Regions from separate parts of the Streptomyces sp. NPDC003327 genome, predicted to be linked through region 2. Evidence: predicted binding sites of a transcription regulator. Region 2 holds the regulator's gene; the other holds the start of a gene.
What was found. Region 2 encodes HrcA, which represses chaperone genes, less so after heat shock. Its sites were predicted from a motif close to TTNGCACTCNGNNNNNCNGAGTGCNAA; they were not measured.

Region 1: the regulator HrcA is predicted to act here: its motif matches at 4,787-4,813, upstream of groL (chaperonin GroEL).

The regions. Positions count from the first base shown of each region.
Region 1 is NZ_JBSFSA010000003.1:175,656-183,983, reverse strand. Features, by position in the region: gene ACWDVG_RS03995 (alpha,alpha-trehalose-phosphate synthase (UDP-forming)) at 1-651, opposite strand, end outside; gene ACWDVG_RS03990 (hypothetical protein) at 733-1,020, opposite strand; gene ACWDVG_RS03985 (glucosyl-3-phosphoglycerate synthase) at 1,177-2,118, opposite strand; SAM riboswitch class I at 2,240-2,381, shown strand; gene thrC (threonine synthase) at 2,375-3,685, shown strand; gene ACWDVG_RS03975 (MoaD/ThiS family protein) at 3,712-3,990, shown strand; gene ACWDVG_RS03970 (cold-shock protein) at 4,395-4,598, shown strand; gene groL (chaperonin GroEL) at 4,981-6,609, shown strand; gene ACWDVG_RS03960 (SRPBCC domain-containing protein) at 6,940-7,413, shown strand; gene ACWDVG_RS03955 (NAD-dependent epimerase/dehydratase family protein) at 7,516-8,328, shown strand, end outside.
Region 2 is NZ_JBSFSA010000001.1:159,697-168,024, forward strand. Features, by position in the region: gene ACWDVG_RS00780 (histidine triad nucleotide-binding protein) at 1-52, opposite strand, end outside; gene ACWDVG_RS00785 (tetratricopeptide repeat protein) at 130-1,269, opposite strand; gene ACWDVG_RS00790 (ATP-binding protein) at 1,266-2,588, opposite strand; gene ACWDVG_RS00795 (hypothetical protein) at 2,670-3,038, shown strand; gene ACWDVG_RS00800 (16S rRNA (uracil(1498)-N(3))-methyltransferase) at 3,035-3,778, opposite strand; gene ACWDVG_RS00805 (nitronate monooxygenase) at 3,775-4,857, opposite strand; gene dnaJ (molecular chaperone DnaJ) at 4,977-6,113, opposite strand; gene hrcA (heat-inducible transcriptional repressor HrcA) at 6,114-7,133, opposite strand; gene ACWDVG_RS00820 (MBL fold metallo-hydrolase) at 7,273-8,001, shown strand; gene ACWDVG_RS00825 (DUF3097 domain-containing protein) at 8,012-8,328, shown strand, end outside.

The sequences.
Region 1 (8,328 bases), on a different contig from region 2:
GGCGTCGTCGCGCTGGGAGCAGCAGCCGATGAAGAACGAGGCCCATCCCCAGGTGTGGAAACCCAGCTCGTCCGCGCCGAGCATGCCCCACACCAGCTCCTCGACGATGTCGTCCGGAACCATCCGCAGGTACTCGGAGGAGACCCACGGCGTGTGGGTGAAGTGCCCGATCCGCAGGTCGGGGCGGAGCTCCCGGAGCATTCCGGGGACCAGGGCCAGGTGGTAGTCCTGCACGAGGACCGCGGCGCCCTCGTCGGCCTCGGCGGCGAGGACCTCGGCGAAGGCGCGGTTGTAGGCGCGGTACGACGCCCAGCGGCGCCGGAAGGCCGCGTCGAAGACGGGCTCGCGCGGCGCGTCGTACAGGTGGTGGTGGAGGAACCAGAGCACCGAGTTGGCGATGCCGTTGTACGCGTCGGCGTACACCTCCGGGTCGATGTCCAGCATCCGGACACCGGGCTCGGCGATCCCGCGCCTGACCGCCTCCCGGTCGCCCTCGCCGAGCGCCGCGCAGACCCACAGGCTGTCCTGCGAGCCGATCGCGCTCAGGCCGGAGATCAGGCCGCCGCCGCCCCTGCGGGAGGCGAGCGACCCGTCCTCGGCGAGCGCGTACGAGACGGGGCCGCGGTTCGATGCGACGAGCACAGATGCCATGGGGCGAACCTAGCCCGTCCCGTAAACGCTCAAACGTACGTATACGGTCGGCGGTCGTACGGATACGGTCAGAGGTCGCGGTCAGAGGTCGCGGCGGCCGCGCATCGCCGCCTTCGCCACGATCCCCGTCCCCGCCAGCGCCGCGCCGAGCCCGCCGAGCAGCCACAGCCGCTCGGCGTTGCCGCCGGTCTCGGCCAGCTCGGGAAGCTCGGCCCGCACCGGTGGCGCCGGGCGGGAGACCGCCGCCGCGGGGGCGGCCGTGGCCAGGGGCAGGGTGAGCGAGAGGGAGCCCACGGTCAGTGCGGCGGCCGCGAGCGCCCGCGAGGCGAGGAGGTCGGCACGAGGCCGTGATCCGATGCGCATGAACATGAAAGGGCAATGTAGGCAAAACGGATCATCGGGCCGGGCTGCGCCACGCCGTCGGCCGCCGCATTACGCCACGCGGCGGCGCGCGCACTCCGCATCACGCCACGCGGCGGCGCGCGTACTCCGCATCACGCCACGCGGCGGCGCGCGTACTCCGCATCACGCCACGCGGCGGCGCGCGTACTCCGCGACCTCCGCCATCGGCGGCCGCTCCTCCGTGTCCACCGCGTACGTCCGCGGCACGAAGCCGTCCTCGCCCCGCTCGAACTGCGTGAGCACCGGCCGCACCAGATGCCCCCGCGACAGCCGCAGCTGCGCCGTCCGGTAGATCGCCGCCGCCATCCGGCCGAGCGCCTGCCCGTCCTGGTGCCGGTGCTTGCGCACCCCCACGTCCACCTGCGCCAGCGCGTCCAGGCCCACCGTGTGCAGCGCGTCGACCAGGAGCCCCAGCTCCACTCCGTAACCGACCGGGAAGGGCAGCCGCTCGAGGAGCGAGCGCCGCGCCGCGTACTCGCCGCCCAGCGGCTGGACGAACCCGGCCAGCTGCGGCCAGTGCAGATTGAGCAGCGGGCGCGCCACCAGCTCCGTCACCCGACCGCCCTGACCAGGGGTGTCGCCGAACGGGCGGTCGTACATCGCCTTGACGAAGTCCACGTCGGGGTCGGTGAGCAGCGGGCCGACGATCCCCGTCACGAAGTCCGCGGAGAAGTCCCGCAGGTCCGCGTCGACGAAGCAGACGACGTCCCCGCTCGTCACCATGAGTGACCGCCACAGGACCTCGCCCTTGCCCGGCACCGCCGGTATCCGCGGGAGCACGTCGTCGCGCGCGACCACCCGCGCCCCGGCGGCCGCCGCCACCTCCGCCGTACGGTCCGTGGAGCCCGAGTCGATCACCACCAGCTCGTCCACGAGCGGCACCGACTCGGTCATCAGCTCGCGCCGGATCACGGTCACGATGTCCCCGACCGTCGCCTCCTCGTTCAGCGCGGGCAGCACCACGCTGACCCGCGTCCCCCGCTTGGCGGCGAGGATCCGCTCCAGCGAACGGTCGGGCAGCGACCAGGACCGCCGGGCCAGCCAGCGCTCCACTTCTTCCAGCAACGTGATCTCCATCTCGCGGATCGGACGACCGTCTCCCACTTCGAGGCCTTCGGTTACAGTCTTGAACAACGCGGATCCCCGATGCATGTCGGGGTGCCGACCGCGTCTCACAATCGAATACCGCTCATCCAGAGGGGCAGAGGGATACGGCCCGTTGAAGCCCCGGCAACCCTCCAGTCGGTTTTCTCGTGCACGCGGGGTCCCCGGCTAGGGAAGGTGCCAAATCCGTCTCGCGGCGAAACGCGTCGTGAGGAAGATGAGGAGAAAGGGCCTCGCCTCCATGGCTGTACAGACTGTCGCACCCGCCACCCCCGTCGACCTCGGTCCCGCTTCCGGGCTCTCCTGTCGCGAATGCGGCGAGGTCTTCGCCCTCGGCCCGATCTTCGCCTGTGAGCTGTGTTTCGGACCGCTCGAAGTCGCCTACGACCTGCCGACCGGCGACCCGGAGGCCCTGCGCAAGCGGATCGAGGCCGGCCCCGCCAACATCTGGCGCTACGCCCCCCTGCTGCCCGTCCCCGCCGACGTCGCCGAGAAGCCGAACCTGAACCCGGGCTGGACCAAGCTCGTCCAGGCCGACAACCTCGCCCGCGCGATCGGCGTCGAGCCCGGCAAGCTCCACGTCAAGGACGACTCCGGCAACCCGACCCACTCCTTCAAGGACCGGGTCGTCGCCCAGGCCATCGAGGCCGCCCGCGCCTTCGGCTTCACCACCCTCTCCTGCTCCTCCACCGGCAACCTGGCCGGCGCCGTCGGCGCCGCCGCCGCCCGCGCCGGCTTCCGCTCCTGCGTGTTCATCCCGCACGACCTGGAGCAGGGCAAGGTCGTCATGGCCGGTGTCTACGGCGGTGACCTCGTCGCCATCGAGGGCAACTACGACGACGTCAACCGCTTCTGCTCGGAGCTCATCGGCGACCCGCTCGGCGAGGGCTGGGGCTTCGTGAACGTCAACCTCCGCCCGTACTACGGCGAGGGCTCCAAGACGCTCGCGTACGAGATCTGCGAGCAGCTCGGCTGGGTCATCCCGGACCAGCTGGTCATCCCGATCGCCTCCGGCTCCCAGCTCACCAAGATCGACAAGGGTCTGCAGGAGCTGATCAAGCTGGGCCTCGTCGAGGACAAGCCGTACAAGATCTTCGGCGCCCAGGCCGAGGGCTGCTCCCCGGTCTCCGCGGCCTTCAAGGCCGGCCACGACGTCGTACGGCCCCAGAAGCCGAACACCATCGCCAAGTCGCTGGCGATCGGCAACCCGGCCGACGGCCCGTACGTCCTGGACATCGCCCGCCGGACGGGCGGCGCCGTGGAGGACGTCAACGACGAGCAGGTCGTCGACGCGATCAAGCTGCTCGCCGAGACCGAGGGCATCTTCGCCGAGACGGCGGGTGGCGTGACCGTGGGCGTGACGAGGAAGCTCGTCGAGGCGGGCCTGATCGACCCGGCGCTCACCACCGTCGTCCTCAACACGGGCGACGGCCTCAAGACCCTGGACGCCGTGGCCGACGGCTCGCAGGCGACCGCCACCATCCGCCCGAGCCTGGACGCGTTCCGCGACGCGGGCCTGGCCCACTGAACGACCACCGAAAGGTTCGTGAACACATGGCCGTGAACGTCCGCATCCCCACCATCCTCCGCACCTACACGGGCGGGCAGTCCGAGGTGAAGGCCGAGGGCGCGACCCTCGCCGAGGTCATCGCGGACCTGGAGAAGAACCACACCGGCATCGCCGCCCGCGTCCTCGACGACCAGGGCAAGCTGCGCCGCTTCGTCAACGTGTACGTGAACGACGACGACGTGCGCTTCGAGCAGGGCCTGGAGACGGCGACCCCGGACGGCGCGGGCGTCTCGATCATTCCCGCCGTCGCCGGCGGCTGCTGATCCGGTCCGGTCCCCTTCTTCCTCTTCTTCCTCGAATTGCCCCTTCCGCGACAATAAGCGGAAGGGGCAATTCTGCATGGTTGAGCGCGGTAGAGTTAGGGAAGTCCCCTCCGCTGCTCATGCCGGGCGCATATGAGAATGCGTCCGCGCGCGACAAGAAGCAGCCAAAGTGTGTGCGCGTTGTGTACCTTCTGCGCCCTTTGCCGGGCCCGACTTGCCCCGGGATTCACGGGAATCGGATGAATTCGCCTTTACGGCCCGCCCAGAATTCTCGCTCGAATGACCTGTTGCAGAGGGCAGTTGGGCAGATACATTCAGCCGCGGTCGACGCGTTCCGGCGCAGGGTCTGACCCGGGTCCGCGAAGTGCGGTCCCGCGCAAGGGCCAGTAATAGGGGAGTTAGGCATGGCTCAGGGCACCGTCAAGTGGTTCAACGCGGAGAAGGGCTACGGCTTCATCGCGGTCGACGGTGGTGCGGATGTTTTCGTCCACTACAGCGCGATCCAGATGGATGGCTACCGCACCCTCGAAGAGGGCCAGCGGGTCGAGTTCGAGATCTCGCAGGGCCAGAAGGGTCCGCAGGCGGACATGGTCAAGCTCGCCGTCTGAGCGCGGCGCGATCGGCCACCGACGCACGCCGTCGAGGGGTCCGCATCCCGACCAGGGGATGCGGGCCCCTCGCGCGTTCCCTGAGCGCGGGTGGAGGCGCCCCCTGGCGAGAGGGGTCGATCCATGAGAGTCGCTTGCCCCCACCCGTCGCCCGACCGCCACCCCTCATCGACGTTCCTCCGGAACGGCTTGCACTCACATAGGTCGAGTGCTAATCATTGGCGTTAGCACTCGGAAGGTGAGAGTGCTACGAGGATCGAGCACGACGAGGTCGCCGGCCGGGTGGGGCAAGGAACCACACGGACTCCCGGAGGCCGTCCGTCGCGGGCGTCGGCGCGTTCCTGGAGCGTTATCCACCCCATGTCCGGGAGGACCACTTCACATGGCCAAGATCATCGCGTTCGACGAGGAGGCCCGGCGCGGTCTCGAGCGCGGCATGAACCAGCTCGCTGACGCCGTCAAGGTCACCCTCGGCCCCAAGGGCCGCAACGTCGTCCTCGAGAAGAAGTGGGGCGCCCCCACGATCACCAACGATGGTGTCTCCATCGCCAAGGAGATCGAGCTCGAGGACCCGTACGAGAAGATCGGCGCCGAGCTGGTCAAGGAAGTCGCCAAGAAGACGGACGACGTCGCCGGCGACGGTACGACCACCGCCACCGTCCTCGCCCAGGCGCTCGTCCGCGAGGGCCTCCGCAACGTCGCCGCCGGCGCCAACCCGATGGCTCTGAAGCGCGGCATCGAGAAGGCCGTCGAGGCCGTCTCCGGCGCCCTGCTCGAGCAGGCGAAGGATGTCGAGACCAAGGAGCAGATCGCTTCCACGGCCTCCATCTCCGCCGCCGACACCCAGATCGGCGAGCTCATCGCCGAGGCGATGGACAAGGTCGGCAAGGAAGGCGTCATCACCGTCGAGGAGTCGCAGACCTTCGGTCTCGAGCTCGAGCTCACCGAGGGCATGCGCTTCGACAAGGGCTACATCTCGGCGTACTTCGCCACCGACATGGAGCGTATGGAGGCGTCGCTCGACGACCCGTACCTCCTCATCGTCAACTCCAAGATCTCCTCGGTGAAGGACCTCCTTCCGCTTCTCGAGAAGGTCATGCAGTCCGGCAAGCCGCTGCTGATCATCGCCGAGGACGTCGAGGGCGAGGCCCTGTCGACCCTGGTCGTCAACAAGATCCGCGGCACCTTCAAGTCCGTCGCGGTCAAGGCCCCGGGCTTCGGCGACCGTCGCAAGGCCATGCTGAACGACATCGCCATCCTCACCGGCGGCACGGTCATCTCCGAGGAGGTCGGCCTCAAGCTGGAGAACGCGGGCCTCGACCTGCTGGGCCGCGCCCGCAAGGTCGTCATCACCAAGGATGAGACCACCATCGTCGACGGTGCCGGTGACAGCGAGCAGGTCGCCGGTCGCGTGAACCAGATCCGTGCCGAGATCGAGAACTCCGACTCGGACTACGACCGCGAGAAGCTCCAGGAGCGCCTCGCGAAGCTGGCCGGCGGCGTGGCCGTCATCAAGGCCGGTGCCGCGACCGAGGTCGAGCTCAAGGAGCGCAAGCACCGCATCGAGGACGCCGTCCGCAACGCGAAGGCGGCCGTCGAGGAGGGCATCGTCGCCGGTGGTGGCGTGGCCCTGCTGCAGGCCTCCAACGTCTTCGAGAAGCTCGAGGGCGACCTCACGGGCGACGAGGCCACGGGTGCCGCGATCGTGAAGCTGGCCCTGGAGGCCCCGCTGAAGCAGATCGCCGTCAACGCCGGCCTCGAGGGCGGCGTCGTGGCGGAGAAGGTCCGCAACCTGCCCGTCGGCCACGGCCTGAACGCCGCGACCAACGAGTACGTCGACCTCATCGCCGAGGGCATCATCGACCCGGCGAAGGTCACGCGCTCCGCGCTGCAGAACGCCGCGTCGATCGCCGCGCTCTTCCTCACCACCGAGGCCGTCATCGCCGACAAGCCGGAGAAGGCCGCCGCGCCGGCCGGCGGCGGCATGCCGGGCGGTGACATGGACTTCTGATCCTCCGGGATCGGCGGTTCATCGCTCGACGGTTCCTCGCCCGAGGCGGGCCGAACCGAGTGGAACGCGACGAGGGCGGCACCCCCACCAGGGGGTGCCGCCCTCGGGCGTTGTCCGGACCGGTGCCGGCCCCGTGCCGGACCGGTGCCGGTCCCGTGCCGGACCGGTGCCGGTCCCGTGCCGGACCGGTGCCGGTCCCGTGCCGGACCGGTGCCGGTCCCGGTTCCGGACCCGCGCCCGGCAGTCGAACCCGGCAGTCGAACGTGTTCACTCGCTTTGTTCGATTGCCGGGGTGATCCTGGAATGGCCCCTTCGTGAAGGGATACGACGATGGTCACCCTCCTGACGACCCCGGCCGACCGCGAGCTGGTCATCACCCGCACGTTCGACGCCCCGCCCCAGCGGGTCTGGGACGCCTGGACCCGCCCCGAGGAGGTCCGCGTCTGGTACGGCGTCTCCGCGCTGACCACCACGGTCGTCGACATCGACCTGCGGATCGGTGGCGCCTGGCGCTGGGGCCAGCGCGCCCCGGACGGGCAGGAGTTCGTGTTCTCCGGGACGTACGAGGACATCGTCCCGGCCGAGCGGCTCGACTACACCGAGACCTTCGAGCAGATGCCGGACGCCCCGCCGGTCCGGGTCACGCTCACCTTCGACACGACGCCCGACGGCGGCACGGCCCTGACCAGCACGTCCTTCTGGCCCTCCAACGAGACCCGCGACCAGGCGCTCGCGGCGGGCATGGAGACGGGCGTCCGGGAGCAGTACGACCGCCTGGCGGCACACCTGCGGTCCGGGCGGTAGCGGACCCGGTCCCCGGGGGCGGGCAGGCGGGCGGGGCCCCTCGGACTGCGCTGACGGCGAACTCCGCGCCTCAGGAGGGAGCCCGGGTGATCAACTGGCCGCATGGACCTACTGATTCTGGGCGGGACGGCCTGGCTCGGCCGGGAGACCGCACGACAGGCGCTGGCCCGCGGCCACGCCGTGACCTGCCTCGCGCGCGGCGAGAGCGGCGGCGTCGCCGAAGGAGCGCGGCTCGTCGCGGCGGACCGGAGCGCCCCGGGGGCGTACGACGAACTGCTCGACCGTGACTGGGACGCGGTCGTCGAGGTCTCGTGGCAGCCCGCCTTCGTGCGGGAGGCGCTCGACGCGCTCGCCGGGCGCGCCCGGCACTGGACGTACGTCTCGTCCGTCAGCGCCTACGCCTTCCACGGGACGCCCGGCGCCGACGAGTCCGCCGCGCTGCTGCCCCCGACCGACCAGGAGCGGGTGGGCCGCGAGACGTACGGCGAGGCGAAGGTGGCCTGCGAGCTCGCCACCGCGGCAGCCGTCGGCGACCGGCTCCTGACCGCCCGGGCCGGCCTCATCGGCGGCCCCGGCGACCACACCGACCGTACCGGCTACTGGCCCGCCCGCGCGGCGCGCGCCCCGGAGGAGCCGCTGCTGGTGCCGGACCTCCCGCAGCTGCCCACGCAGATCGTCGACGTCCGTGACCTGGCCGCGTGGCTGCTCGACGCGGCCGAGGCGAAGACCACCGGCACGTACGACGCGGTGGGTCCCGTCGTGCCCTTCCCCGAGTGGATCGAGCTGTGCCGCGCGGTGGCCGGGCACACGGCGCCGGTCGTCCGCGCCGACTCGGCCCTCCTCGTCGAGCGGGGCGTCGGCCAGTGGGCGGGGCCCGATGCGCTGCCGCTGTGGGTGCACGAGGCGGACTGGCAC
Region 2 (8,328 bases):
CCCCCGCCACGATCTTGCAGAACAGACAGTCGCCCTGCGGCTCTCCGGCCATTGGCCCTGCCCTCCTCACGGTCCGTCGGTCACTACCCGCGCATGCTATCGGCCGCCGGTCCCCCGGCCGTCGTCCGGTCAGTCCTTCGGCGCGCGCCGGTTCAGGGCCGTGCGGCTCACCCAGTAGGTGATGATCACCGCCCAGAACAGCGGCGCGCCGAGCCCGCCGACCACGCCCGCGTCGAAGGACCACAGGGCCATCGCCGCCACCGAGTACAGCCCGAGCAGCGCCACCGCGGCCGCCATCGCCAGCACCGGCCGGCAGCCGCGCGCCACGAGCAGCAGCGGGCGGCGCAGCCGCGGCGGAACCCGGCGGGTCATCCACAGCGCCCAGCCGCCCCAGGCGCCGACGAGGACGGCCGCGCCGATCAGGAACGGCACGACCGCCCCGGCCCCGGTCGCGCCCGTGCGGGCGGGGGCGGAGCCGAGCGCGGCGGCGAAGAAGCCGAGCAGGGCGACCCAGCGGGCCCCGGCGGCGGTGCTCCACGCCATGGCCTCCAGGTTGTAGCGCGCCTTGCGGTCCTGGACGTCGAGCGCGGCGGAGGCGACGAAGCCCTCGGCGGCCTGCGTCCACGCCCCGCGCCGGAACCAGCGGCGCCGCAGCCGCAGCAGCGACAGGTTGTTGTGGGCCTCGCTGCTCTGCGGGTTGAGCCGCAGCGCCGTCTCGTACGCCCGCTGCGCGGTGGCGTGGTCGCCCCGCCGCTGGGCGGTGAGACCGACCAGGAAGTGCGCCGCGTCCTCCTCGGGCCCGAGGGTGACGGCGGCGCGCGCCGCCTCGTACGCCTCGACGGTCCGTGCGGGCGTACGCGTGTGCTCGCCGTGCTCGGCGAGGGCGGTGCCGAGCGCGTAGTGGCTGCCCCAGAAGTTCGGCGCGAGCGCGACGGCGTGCCGGCCGGCCGCCTCGGCCTCCGCGTACCGCTTGAGGGCCAGCAGGATCTGGGTGCGCATCAGCCAGGCCATGAGCAGCTCGGGCCGGGCCCGCAGCGCCTGGTCGACGGCGGCGAGGGCGGCCGGGTGCTTCTCGGCGCGGTGGTGGCAGCGGGCGAGCAGCACGAGGGCCTCGGCGTCCTCGGGGTCGGTCGCCAGGTGCTGGGCGACGAGGGCCCCGGCCTGCGCGTACCGCCCGGCGTCGTACAGCGCCTCGGCCCGCGCGAGCGCGGTCGGGGTGCCGGGCGTGCCGGGGGTGTGCGGCGGGTGCGGCGTGCTGGGCGTGGTCACAGCTTGCGCTTCCGCTTCAGGTAGGCGAGGAGGTCGTCGTAGAGGCCGCCCTCGTTGGCGAACATGGCGACGTTCCGGGCGGCCGCGAACCACGGCTCGGTCGACGGCCTGATCTGCTTGGCCGCGCCCAGCAGGTCCTTGGTGGAGATGAGGCGTACGGAGCCGCTGCGGGCGGAGTCGAGGAGCGCGGCCTCGGCGGCCGTCTCGCAGACGTGGGCGAGGTCGGCGCCGGAGAAGTCCTCGGTGGCCTTGACGAGTTTGCCCAGGTCGACGGCCTCGATGGGCCGCTCGCGCAGGTGGTAGCGGAGGATCGCCTCGCGCGCGGCGGCGTCCGGCGGCAGCACGAGCAGCGTCCGGTCGAGGCGGCCGGGGCGGCGGAGCGCGAGGTCCACGTCCCAGGGCACGTTGGTGGCGGCGAGGACGAAGACCCCTTCGTTGCCCGCGCCGCTCGCGATGCCGTCGAGTTCGGTGAGGAGCTGGTTGACGACGTTGCGCAGTCCGCTGTGGTGGGTGCGGGAGCGCTTGCCGCCGAGGGCGTCGAGCTCGTCGAGGAAGACGACGCAGGGCGCCTGGCGGCGGGCGGTCTCGAAGATGTCGTGGATGTTCTTCTCGGAGGCGCCGATCCACATGTCGAGGACGTCGGAGAGCGACACGGTGAGGAAGTTGGCGCCGAGCTCGCCCGCGACGGCGCGGGCGATGAAGGTCTTGCCGCAGCCGGGGGGGCCGTAGAGCAGCAGCCCGCCGCGCAGCGACTTGCCGTACAGCCTGCGCAGTTCGGGGTTGCGCATGGGCGCGAGGAAGGCGGCCTCCAGGCGCTCCTTGACCTCCCGCATGCCGCCGACGTCGGCCAGGCGTACGGCTCCGGGGGCGTCCACGTCCCAGGCGGCGGCGTCCCCGGCGGTGCCCTCGCCGTCTGCGGCCTGCGGCCCGTCGAGGAACCGGGGCCCGACGAGGTCCCGCACCTGCTGCTCGGCGGCGGCCCAGTCGAAGGCGGGCGCCTCGGGGGCCGGGGCCTCGGGCGTCTCGGGGGCCTCGGGCGTCTCCGGCGCGGGCGCGGGGGCCTGCGGCACCGGCGCGGGGGCGGGGGCGGGCGGCACGGGCGCGGGGGCCTGCGGCATCCCCATGGCCCGGACCATGAGCGTCCGGGCGGCCTCGTCCCCCGGCGCGTGCTGGAGCGCGACGGCCGCCTCCGCGACGGCCTCGTCGTTCCGGCCCTCGGTGAGGAGGAGCTCGGCGAAGTGGAGGCGCAGGGGCACGTCGTCGGGCGCGGCGGCGACCGCGGCGCGCAGACTGCGGATCAGGGGGGACTCGTCGGCCATGCGGGCCAGCCTAGAAAAGCGCCCGGGCTCCCCGCCCACCGCCCCCGCCGTCCACCCGCGGGCAGCCCCTAGGCTCACCGCATGAGCCGACGTGCACGCGCGCCCCGCAGGTTGACGGTGGACGGCGAGGTGTGGCTGTGGAACACCGCCCACAGCCACCGCCGGGGCTGCCGCACGTACGTGACGCTGCGCCGGGCCGAGCGCCGCAACGCGCTGCTGCGGCTGGTCTTCGACGGCGGGCCCGGTCGCGTCACGGCGGGCTTCCCCTACGGGGTGGGCGAGGTGGCGGCCGTCGGCGGCGGCCACCTGAACCTCAACACACCGGGAGCCGTCCGCGCCCTCCTCGACCTGGCGGCCGCCCGCGGCCTCCTCCCGACGGCCGACGGCCCCCACGAGGTGGACGGCTGGCCGCTCTTCGACGAGCTGACCGCGCCGGAGGAGACGACCTAGCTCCAGCGGCCGGTGCGGGCGAGGACCAGGGCCGTGGCCGCCGTGCCGGCCGTGGAGGTGCGCAGGACGCTGCGGCCGAGGCGGTACGGGCGGGCGCCCGCCTCCTCGAAGACGGCCAGCTCCTCCGGGGAGACACCGCCCTCGGGTCCGACGACCAGGACGATCGAGCCCTTCGCGGGGAGTTCGGCGGTGGCGAGCGCCCCGCTGGGGTGGTCGCGGTCCTCGTGCAGGACGGCGGCGAAGTCGGCGGTCGCGAGGAGCGCGGCGACCTGCTTGGTCGACATCTGGTCCGCGACCTCGGGGAACCGGGTCCTGCGCGACTGCTTCCCGGCCTCGCGGGCGGTGGAGCGCCACTTGCCGAGCGCCTTGAGACCGCGGTCGCCCCGCCACTGGGTGATGCAGCGGGAGGCGGCCCACGGCACGATCGCGTCGACGCCGGTCTCCGTCATGGTCTCCACGGCGAGTTCGCCCCGGTCGCCCTTGGGCAGCGCCTGGACGACGGTGACGCGCGGCTCCTCCGCCGGGTCCTCGTGGACGGCCGAGGCCTCCACGGTCAGCCGGTCCTTGCCCTCGACGGCCGAGACGACGCAGTCGGCCCAGCGGCCCCGGCCGTCGGTGAGGACGACGGCCTCCCCCGGCTCCAGCCGCTTCACGGAGACGGCGTGCCGTCCCTCGGGCCCGTCCAGGACGAACTGCCGGGTGTCGGGGAGGGAGTCGACGACGAAGACGGGTGCGGTCATGAGGCGCTCCTGCGGTCCAGCTCGGAGAGTGCGGTGTCGAGTTCGGCGGCCAGCACCTCGACGAGCTGCCCGGCGGGCAGCTCGCGGGCGAGCCGGTGGCCCTGGCCGGCCCACAGGGCCATGCCCTGCGCGTCGCCGGCGGTCGCGGCGGCTTTGCGCAGCGGGGCGGTGAGGTGGTGGATCTCGGGGTACGCGGCGGGGGCGTACGGCCCGTGCTCGCGCACGAACCGGTTGACGAGCCCGCGCGCCGGGCGCCCGGAGAAGGCCCGGGTCAGCTCGGTGCGGGTGAAGAGGGGGTCGGTCAGGGCCCGCTTGTGCAGGGGGTGGGCGCCCGACTCGGGGCAGACGAGGAACGCGGTGCCCAGCTGGGCGGCCTCGGCGCCCGCGGCGAGGACGGCGGCGATCTGGGCGCCGCGCATGATGCCGCCGGCGGCGACGATCGGCAGCGCGACGCGTTCGCGGACCCGGGTGATCAGGGTCAGCAGCCCGGTGCCGGGGTCGCCCTCGTCGGAGGAGTCGTCGCGGTGGGTGCCCTGGTGGCCGCCGGCCTCGACGCCCTGGACGCAGACGGCGTCGGCGCCCGCGCCCTCGGCGGCGAGGGCCTCGTCGGCGGAGGTGACGGTGACGATCGTGTACGTACCGGCGCGGGCGAGGGAGGCGAGGGTATCGGGCGCCGGGCAGCCGAAGGTGAAGGAGACGACGGGCACCGGGTCCTCCAGGAGGATGGCCAGCTTGGCGTCGTACGCGTCGTCGCGGCCCTCGTCGGTCTCGCCGAGCTGCGTCTCGTACCAGGTCGCCTCGCCAGCGAGCTGGTGCCGGTAGACCTCGACGGCCGCGGGGTCGGCGGGCCGCCCGCCGGAGGGCATGAACACGTTGACGCCGAACGGCCGGGCGGTGAGCCGGCGCACCTGCTTGATCTCCTGGTAGAGCCCGCCGGCCGTCTTGTACCCGGCGGCGAGGAAGCCGAGCGCCCCGGCCTCGCAGACGGCCCCGACGAGCTCGGGACAGGAGGCGCCACCCGCCATGGGGGCCTGCACGATCGGAAAGCGCGAGAGATCGTTCAGTGCGGTGGTGGACATACGGGCATCGTGTCATGTCGCCCCCGCGGGCAAGGAAAAGGGGCGGCACCGGAGTGCCGCCCCTGATCCCGAACGTGACTGCTCAGCGCCCGTTGAACGCGTCCCGCTGTGTCGGGACCTCAGCGCCCGTTGAACGCGTCCTTCAGGCGGGAGAACAGGCCCTGCTGTCCCGGCTGGAACTGGCCCGTGGGGCGTTCCTCGCCGCGCAGCTTGGCCAGTTCGCGCAGGAGCCGTTCCTGCTCGGCGTCGAGCTTGCTCGGCGTCTGGACCTCGACGTGGACGATGAGGTCGCCGCGCCCGTTGCCGCGCAGGTGCGTCACGCCGCGCCCGTGGAGCGGGATCGACTGGCCGGACTGGGTGCCCGGGCGGATGTCGATCTCCTCGACGCCGTCGAGGGTCTGCAGCGGCACCTTCGTGCCGAGCGCGCCCGCGGTCATCGGGATGGTGACCGTGCAGTGCAGGTCGTCGCCGCGCCGCTGGAAGACCTCGTGCGGGGTCTCGTGGATCTCGACGTACAGGTCGCCGGCGGGGCCGCCACCGGGGCCCACCTCGCCCTCGCCCGCGAGCTGGATGCGGGTGCCGTTGTCGACGCCGGCCGGGATCTTGACCGTGAGGGTGCGGCGGGACCGCACCCGGCCGTCGCCCGCGCACTCGGGGCACGGGGTCGGGACGACGGTGCCGAAGCCCTGGCACTGGGGGCAGGGCCGGGAGGTCATGACCTGGCCCAGGAAGGACCGGGTGACCTGGGAGACCTCGCCGCGGCCGCGGCACATGTCACAGGTCTGGGCGGACGTGCCGGGGGCCGCGCCCTCACCCGAACAGGTGGTGCAGACGACCGCCGTGTCGACCTGGATGTCCTTGGTGGTGCCGAAGGCCGCCTCGTTGAGGTCGATCTCCAGGCGGATCATGGCGTCCTGGCCGCGGCGGGTCCGCGAGCGCGGTCCGCGCTGCGAGGCCGTGCCGAAGAACGCGTCCATGATGTCCGAGAAGTTGCCGAAGCCGCCGGCTCCGAAGCCGCCCGCGCCGCCGCCGCCCGAGGCGGAGAGCGGGTCGCCGCCGAGGTCGTAGACCTGCTTCTTCTGCGGGTCCGAGAGGACCTCGTAGGCCGCGTTGATCTCCTTGAACCGCTCCTGCGTCTTCGGGTCCGGGTTGACGTCCGGGTGAAGCTCGCGGGCCAGTCGGCGGAAGGCCTTCTTGATCTCGTCCTGGGACGCGTCGCGGCGTACGCCGAGTACGGCGTAGTAGTCCGTGGCCACTTACGACTCCGCCAGGATCTGTCCGACGTAACGTGCCACTGCGCGTACCGCTCCCATCGTTCCGGGGTAGTCCATGCGGGTCGGTCCGACCACGCCGAGTTTGGCGACTGCTTCGCCGCCCGAACCGTAGCCGACCGAGACGACGGACGTGGAGTTCAGTCCCTCGTGGGCGTTCTCGTGCCCGATGCGTACGGTCATGCCCGATTCCTTGGCCTCGCCGAGGAGCTTGAGGAGCACGACCTGCTCCTCGAGGGCCTCCAGGACGGGCCTGATCGTCAGGGGGAAGTCGTGTCCGAAGCGGGTGAGATTGGCGGTGCCGCCGATCATCAGCCGCTCCTCGTGTTCCTCCACGAGGCTTTCGAGGAGGGTCGCGAGCACGGTGGAGACCGTGGCGCGGTCCTCGGGCTCCTCGAAGGACTCGGGGAGGTCCTGCACCAGCTGCGGCACGTCGGCGAAGCGACGGCCGACGACCCGGCTGTTGAGCCGGGCCCGCAGGTCGGCGAGGGAGGTCTCGCCGAAGGGCGCCGGGCAGTCGATGACCCGCTGCTCGACCCGGCCGGTGTCCGTGATGAGGACGAGCATCAGGCGGGCCGGGGCCAGCGAGAGCAGCTCGACGTGCCGGACGGTCGACCGGGTCAGCGAGGGGTACTGGACGACGGCGACCTGCCGGGTCAGCTGGGCGAGCAGCCGGACCGTCCGGCCGACGACGTCGTCGAGGTCGACCGCGCCGTCCAGGAAGTTGTGGATGGCCCGCCGCTCCGGGGTGGACAGCGGCTTGACGCCGGCCAGCCGGTCCACGAAGAGGCGGTAGCCCTTGTCGGTGGGGATGCGGCCCGCGCTGGTGTGCGGCTGGGCGATGTATCCCTCGTCCTCCAGGACGGCCATGTCGTTGCGCACGGTGGCGGGCGACACGCCGAGCTTGTGGCGTTCCGTGAGCGCCTTGGAGCCGACGGGCTCCTCCGTGCCGACGTAGTCCTGGACGATGGCGCGCAGCACCTCGAGTCTGCGTTCGCTGAGCATGGCGCACACCTCCAGCTGTCGTCGTTCCCGGTTGCTCCGCTTTTGGCACTCGACCCGTCCGAGTGCCAGGAATCCCCCGGCCAGTGTACGGCCGGGCCCGTCGCTCCTGGCAAGGAGGCGGACCCGCTAGCGTCGCCCCATGGAGATCGACTGGGCAGCGTGGGGATGGGAAGGGCTCTCGGACGGGGTGGGCAGGCGACGGCTCCCCGGCTGGGACGCGACGGCCGGACTGGTCCTGGGAGAACGGGCCGTACTGCTCTACGACACCGGCTCGACCCTCGCCGAGGGCGCCGGGCTGCGGGAGCAGATCGAGGGGCTGACCGGCGGCCGGAGAGTGACGCACATCGCACTGAGCCATCCGCACTTCGACCACGTCCTCGGCACCGCGGCGTTCGCGGGAGCGGAGGTCTTCGGCGCGGTCGGCGTGGACGGGCTGCTGCGCCGGGCGGGCGAGCGCGAGGGGCTCCTTGCGGACGCGGTACGGCAGGGGGTGGACGCGCGGGCCGCCGAGGAGGCCGTCGCGGCCCTGGTGTCCCCGGGCCACACGGTCACCGGCGAGTGGACGCTCGACCTGGGCGGCCGGCAGGTGCTCCTGGCGAACGTGGGCCCCGGCCACACCGGCCACGACCTGGTGCTCCTGGTGCCGGGCGAGCGCGAGGTCGTGTTCTGCGGGGACCTGGTGGAGGAGTCGGGCGAGCCGCAGGCGGGCCCGGACGCGATCCCGTCCCGCTGGCCGGACGCGCTGGACCGGCTCCTCGCGCTGGGCGGCGAGGACGCGGTGTACGTGCCCGGGCACGGGGCGGTGGTCGACGCCGCGTTCGTACGACGCCAGCGCGATGAACTGGCACGGCGCTTCTCCGTGGCCTAACGTCGCCCGAATGCGCAGCTACAACCCGGATCTGACGCCCCCTTGGAAGCGTTCCGCGCCCGTACCCGAGGTCCCGGCCGACCTCGACCTGGTGGTGGAGGAGGTCGCGACGGGCTTCTGCGGGGCGGTCGTCCGCTGCGAGGCGGGCACGGTGACCCTGGAGGACCGGTTCGGCAAGCACCGGGTCTTCCCGATGGACCCGCGCGGCTTCCTCCTGGAGGGGCGGGTCGTCACGCTCGTCCGCCCCGCCCCCGGCGGCCCGGCCCGCCCCGCCCGTACGGCCTCCGGCTCGATCGCGGTCCCGGGCGCGCGGGCGCGGGTGGCCCG